DNA from 2 places in the Peribacillus sp. FSL R5-0717 genome. Region 2 is predicted to be linked to the other one. Evidence: a T-box and tRNA genes for the amino acid it is inferred to sense, from the RefSeq annotation. Region 2 holds a T-box; the other holds one or more tRNA genes.
The links. The T-box of region 2 lies ahead of glyQ (glycine--tRNA ligase subunit alpha). A T-box ahead of a tRNA ligase gene usually reads a tRNA of that ligase, here a tRNA-Gly.

Region 1 (3,402 bases), 2.8 Mb from region 2:
CTAGATTCCAGGAGGGTGCTACGGAATTAGGTAAGTGGCTTCAAGAAGGAAAGCTGAAGTATGAAGAAACGATTATTGAAGGGTTCGAAAACACACCGGATGCATTTTTAGGTCTGTTTAAAGGAACGAACCTTGGAAAACAGCTTGTGAAAGTTGCGGAACCCGAATTCGCTCAACTATAAGTTTTATGGAAATATAGCTGAGGAAGGTTCTTCGTTGTGATTTTTAAGCAGCTATAACAAAAGCGGCCTTTTTTCGATATTCAATCGGGAAAAGGCCGTTTTCCTTTCAAGTAAAATATATTAGTGGCATCTCTTAAACCATTTGAAGGATAAGCCATCGATAGCGGCAGATAAAGGTCGACCACTTACGAATAAAGAAGTTCCTGACATGGAAGGATACTCAAAAATCCGCCAGGTAATTTTGGACCTGCAAGTAGCGCTTCAGTTTTGCGGAGAAGCAACTGGATAATCAATCCAGGAAGGGAGTTCATATATGACTCCCTTCCTTTTAAGGTCGCCCCTGTTAATAGGAGGAAATTGGCAGGATAATAGAAAAGTCTGTAAAAATGCTTGTTTTCATTATAAAATGGACTTATAAACAGAAAGGTGATGAACCATGTCAAACGTTGCTAAATTTCGTGATTTTTTAACTAGTGAGAAAATCTATATGAATGAGTTGAATGAAGATGGCACCACCTTTTTTAGAGCCGAGCAAAAGTTAAAGGACGGGTGGAAGGTCCTTTTAGTATTTGCTTTCAATCAAGATGAAAATGTGGCGGACTTATTTTGCTTTAATGTCGCCGAGTTGAAGAACCCCGAAAAGAAACAGGATGTACATACACTGTTGAATGAATTTAATGCTAATTTCAGGTATTCCAAGCTGTATGAAGAAAATGGGACCATTTCGATTCGTTATTCATACTCTATTGAGGGGGATATCGTACCGGATCTGGCGTTCAGGAAGTTAATCATGCTGCTAGAAACGGCACAGCAGGTTTATCCGCGTTTAATGGAAGTCATTTGGTCTTAAATCATCATATAGGATGAAAAAAGTTCTCTGAATCAGAGGACTTTTTAACATACTTACTAGAGTGAATGAATATATTAACGTTACAATACGCTAATTATTAATTTTTTTTAAAAAAACTATTGCATTTTTTCACATTAAACTATATAATTAATTTTGTTGATTGGTAATTCGACAAACTTCTACAAGAATATGCGGGTGTAGTTTAGTGGTAAAACCTCAGCCTTCCAAGCTGATGATGAGGGTTCGATTCCCTTCACCCGCTCCAATACATACTCATAACGTAGGGTTTCGTTACCTGGAGAACGAAGCTTTGCGTTTAAATATTATTACAAGAATTCTACTGTTTACAGTGGGATTTTTTTATTGTCCAAATTCCCTGCATTTCATCGAAGCGGTAATACAGTAGTCATACCCGAAAAAATTTTGATTAATCCTTCATCCGGGAGTGTGGGGATTTCGATGCAGCACAAACTTAGTCAATATGTTTAACTACGTTAGTAGAATCAGTTTGAATAAGTTTGTGCTTTTTTTGTTAAAGGGGAAGAGAAAGGCGTACCAGGCTTATGTAGCATCGATGATTATCAATCGAAAGGCAGAAAGTAACCATTGCAAATCGGCTGCCGGGACCCTGGAGACGTTTGCTTTGATGAGGCTCGCAGACAGTCGGAGGGAAGGGAATGAATTTCTGGGGTAAAACGGAAAGTGTTTTTGAGGGTTAACAAATCTGATCGTTGATTTCCACTACAGGCACTCGCTTTCCGCGGGCGGTCCGGGAGCCTCCTTGGCTCTCGCCTTCGGTGTCTCCCTTGGCCCCGCTTTTCCCGCAGGAGTCTCGTACCTTACGTTCCAATCAACTGGAACGTTCTTATAAATAAAAACCGAAGGCTAGACTCATCTCGAACAAAGTTTAAGACGAGGTGATCCTTGAGGTTTTTTTACAGTAACCCATAAAGGATGTAAAAAATTTGCGACACTCTTGCCGATGAATTGGCTAGCCGAGATCCTGGAGGTGTTTACGTCAAGGAGGCTCGGCAGACAGTCGGTGGAAAGGGAGCGGATTTCTGGAATCGACTGGAATGAAATATTAAGAAAAAAACCTTAGGCTGGGCATCTCGAACCAAGTTTACGATGTGATCCTTGAGTTTTTTTACAATAATCCTTAAAGGATGGAAGAAATATGCGACACTCCTGCCGAGTAACTGGCTAGCCGAGACCCCGGAGACGTTTACGTCGAGGAGGCTTGGCAGACTGTCGGCGGAAAGGAAGCGGATTTCTGGAATCGACTAAAAGAAAATTTTAAGAACCTTTTTCAGGGTATGGATCGATCGGTTAAATAAAAAAATACCGCGGACTGGTTTTATTAAGTGGAACAATAATGAAAAAACCCCTTCCGATTGTGGAAAGGGATTATTTCCGTAATTATCCTTCCATAATCGAGTAAGTCCCTTCACCACCGTGGATTTCAAGGAACATGTCCATCAAGGATTTCGTTAGCTGATTTGCTTCCGTGGTTGAAGTATTGGGTTGTAAATAAATGATTTGGATGGCTTTTTTCGTTTCCTCAGTGACTTTCGTGCGTTCTGAATCAACGTAGGGACTTCCGAATGCGCCAGCATGATCGGCTGATGTAATCATATTTTCCATGGAATTGAAGCGGCCGTTCAAACCGTCATACCCATCTGCCCCCTCGCCAATCTTAATCGAGATGTCTCCCGTTAATTTTTCAGCATCATAAATGCCGATCGGAACTTCATATAACAGTGAGAAGAAGTTATTCAAATCGATGGCCGAATGGATGGGCGTCAAGTAATTCTGTTTTTTCACGCGGCGGTATAGGGCTTCCACGGAGGGACGATACCGTGACGGGTTTGTTCCTGTAGCCTTGAAAATTTCCCGCCACACTTTAATGCCGGAAAAGTCGGTCAATTCCTTTTCTTCAAGGTCGAAGAAAAGAGCTTCCTGAAATAGTTGAAGTCTTCCTTTCACCATTTGCGGGGAGGGACCGACTTCGATGTTTTCATATGTAATGACCCCGACTTTAAATTCAGGGATTTTACTGCTAAGATTAGCTGATACGGTAATTTCCAACCGTTTCACCTCCAAAAATGATTGCAATTAGTTTATCATAGATAGCAATGGTTTGAAATGGATTCAAGCTTCAATGGGAATACTGAATGAACGTAGGTGATTAATATGGATATGAACTCATTCAAGCAAGAAGTGATTTTATATAGTAAGGAAATCGGCATCGATAAAATCGGCTTTACTTCGGCTACGGCTTTCACCGAACTGAAAGGTCGGCTGATACGTCAACAGGAACTGGATTACCAGTCAGGGTTTGAAGAAGCCGATATAGAAAAAAGGGTAAGG
Region 2 (3,402 bases):
TCATTGATGTGATAAGTACCTCAGCAGGAAGCTCAAGGAATTCTTCTTCAAAATGTCCAAATAATACCGTTGGATACTCTACCAAATTATTTACCTCTTCAAGCAGATCTTCATCGACAGGGATGATCCAGCCTTTCTCCTGCTCAAGCTCTTTAATCTGATCCAATATAACTTGCCGGCGTTTATCTGGATCTGCCATTACAAATTGTTCTCTCAGCATATCTTCGTACTGTTCCGGCTCCTCGATGGTGGCGCTATTGCCTAAGAAACGATGTCCTTTTGTTTCACGGCCCGTTTCCACATCAGCAATGCTGAAAGGCACTATTTCATTGCCAAATAAGGCAATCAGCCATTTAATCGGACGGACGAAGCGGAGCTCCTGATTGGCCCAGCGCATATTTTTCGGGAACGTCATGCCGCTGATGATTTCAGCAAGCTCAGATAAAAGCTGAACGGTCTGCTGTCCTTTTATGAATTTATTCACATGGACATATTCCACTCCCTTGAGTTCTTTAAAATAAATGTCCTCTGAAGTCATGCCTTGACCCCTGACGAATCCCAATGCTGCTTTAGACCAGTTGCCTTCGCTGTCCAACGCGATTTTTTTGGCCGGACCTTTTGCCTCTTCTTCGATATCCTTTTGGGATTCTTCCACGTCCTTCACCAATACGGCCAAACGTCTTGGTGTGGAAAAAGCTTCAACCGTCCCGAATTCTATCGCTTTTTCCGTTAGCCATTGCTGCACTTTATCTGACAACTGTTTCATTGATGCTGTCACAAATCGGGCAGGCAGCTCTTCCAATCCAATCTCCAATAACAAATCACGCTTGCTCATTTGTATTCTCCCCTTTCACTTTCAGGATCGGGAAGCCTAATTTTTCCCGCTCTTCATAGAAGGTTTTGGCAACCTTACGCGCTAAGTTACGGCACCGGGCAATATAACCCGTTCTTTCCGTCACCGAGATGGCACCTTTGGCATCCAAAAGGTTAAATGTATGGGAACATTTCAAAACATAATCATATGCAGGATGTACAAGTCCTTCTTCCATTTGTCGATGCGCTTCCTTTTCATACATCGTGAAAAGCTGAAACAGCATGTCAAGGTCGGAGGTTTCGAACGTATATTTCGAATGTTCGTATTCCGGCTGACCAAATATATCGCGAACAGTGAATCCATCTGTCCATTCTAGGTCAAATACGTTTTCCTTATCTTGAATGTAAGAGGCGAGACGTTCGATCCCGTATGTAATTTCCACGGAAACCGGTTTACACTCAAGGCCGCCCACCTGTTGGAAATATGTAAATTGTGTGATTTCCATTCCATCAAGCCACACTTCCCAACCGAGACCGGCACACCCTAAAGAAGGATTTTCCCAATTGTCCTCCACAAAGCGAATATCATGCTCGAGCGGATTTATCCCTAAAGCACGTAATGAATCCAAATACAACTCTTGGATATTGTCAGGCGACGGCTTCATGATCACTTGGAACTGATGATGCTGATACAGGCGATTAGGGTTCTCACCATAACGACCGTCAGCAGGACGGCGGGAAGGCTCTACGTAAGCGACGCTCCAAGGCTCCGGTCCAATGGCTCTCAGGAACGTGTATGGGCTCATCGTTCCTGCCCCTTTCTCGACATCATAAGCATTCATCAATATGCAGCCTTGTTCAGACCAATGCTTTTGTAACGTTAAAATCATATTTTGAATATTCATCGTACACCTCCAGGTTATTTAAACGGCTCTTTTTAAGATTAAAGGTCGGAAACCCATTACATTTTGGCAAACAAAAAACTCCCGTCCCTATGCGAAATGCATAGGGACGAGAGTATACCCGCGGTTCCACCCTAATTGCCGTTTACAAAACGGCCTCTTTTCAAAGCAACATGCTCCGGAAACGCCCTTCTCTGTATATCCATATCCCGGCTTCCACCGTCCCGGGTTCGCTTTTTATGGAGAATGACAGATACTCTTTTCCATCAACGCAATCTTCTTATTTTGATGATTAGAATTTTATACAAACTAGCATGGAATGTCAATAGGTCAGAACCTAAAACATATCTTTCATCGAATCAATCTGTTTCAGGAACTTTTTTGATTTCAAAAGCAGACCGGAATATTCCTCATAATATGCATCGATGATCTTCCGCAGTTCTTTTTTCGTTTCAGGCTTAACGGAAATATTTCCGAGCCTTGATAAATCGAAATAATAAAAAATTCGAAGCATTTTGACGGCTGCAGGTGAAATTTTAAAATGATAAGGGTCTTTCCCCAGACAGCGGTGACAAATAAAGCCCGCTTCCCGAAGCGAGAAGGAGAATTCCCCTTCCGTTTCGCCACATACAGCACACTGATTCAGCACTGGGTTAATCCCATTGACGGGCAGCATCTTCATTTCAAAAATGAATGTCAAAACCTCCGCGTCATATTCCTCGTTTATGTAATGCAAGGTTTGCGAAAGCAATTCATACAAATATGGATTCGGTTTCTTATCCTCGACGCTTTTATCAAGCAATTCAACAATATATGAAGCATAAGCTGTGGCAAAAAGATCCTCCCTTATGAAACGGAGTGAATCGACCATTTCGCCTTGCTGAAGACTGCCGAGTCCGGTTGATGTGGTTACAAGAAAATACCCGGAGCAAAAAAGCTGTGTGACGGCTGAAAGCCTGCTGTTAGGTTTACTGGCCCCTCTCGCCATGACGCCAATTTTCCCTAGCTCACGGGTATATATAGTAATGATTTTGTTATTTTCTCCATATGCAGTTCGTCTTATGACAATGCCTTCACATTTTTGGAGCATACCAAGACACCACCCATGCTTGCCAAGGCTAACCTATGAAACAGGAAAATCAATTTCTGCTAGCTCATCATTCAATCCCAAGTGTCTTTCCTGTCTCTCGACTTCTATCTCCTTAAACAGCAAATAGGTGTCCACATTACCTGTTTCAGTGAATAATTCCCAGGTAAAATCCAACATATAAAGCCCACCTTTCATTTTTAACTAGCAATATGAATATCCGACCATATGATTAGCTTGACCGTTTTCCTAACTTTCATGATGCGTAAATTTTGTTAATTAATACTCGCTTTCATTGAAGCCGTAATCACGAAGCTGGCTTGCTTTGTTACGCCAATCCTTCTGTACCTTCACCCATAGTTCCAAGAAAACTTTAGAGCCCAATAGGTTTTCGATATCCACCCTGGCACGGCTGCCGACTTCTTTAAGCATTTTCCCTTGCTTTCCGATGACAATGCCCTTTTGTGAATCCCGTTCGACAACGATAGTCGCCATGACATTGATGGTGTCGCTATTGTCCATCTTTTTAATTGAATCGATGACAACAGCCACTGAATGTGGAATTTCTTCCCGTGTCAGGTGCAGTACCTTCTCGCGGAC

Region 1: it encodes a tRNA-Gly, which carries the amino acid that the T-box ahead of glyQ (glycine--tRNA ligase subunit alpha) is inferred to sense. The anticodon was not compared.

The regions. Positions count from the first base shown of each region.
Region 1 is NZ_JBBOOF010000001.1:3,509,299-3,512,700, forward strand. Features, by position in the region: gene NYE65_RS16965 (NADP-dependent oxidoreductase) at 1-182, shown strand, start outside; gene NYE65_RS16970 (YbjN domain-containing protein) at 619-1,032, shown strand; tRNA gene NYE65_RS16975 (tRNA-Gly) at 1,224-1,297, shown strand; gene NYE65_RS16980 (B3/B4 domain-containing protein) at 2,452-3,120, opposite strand; gene queG (tRNA epoxyqueuosine(34) reductase QueG) at 3,226-3,402, shown strand, end outside.
Region 2 is NZ_JBBOOF010000001.1:719,925-723,326, forward strand. Features, by position in the region: gene glyS (glycine--tRNA ligase subunit beta) at 1-835, opposite strand, end outside; gene glyQ (glycine--tRNA ligase subunit alpha) at 822-1,718, opposite strand; T-box leader at 1,818-1,994, opposite strand; gene recO (DNA repair protein RecO) at 2,053-2,805, opposite strand; gene NYE65_RS03570 (YqzL family protein) at 2,839-2,982, opposite strand; gene era (GTPase Era) at 3,082-3,402, opposite strand, start outside.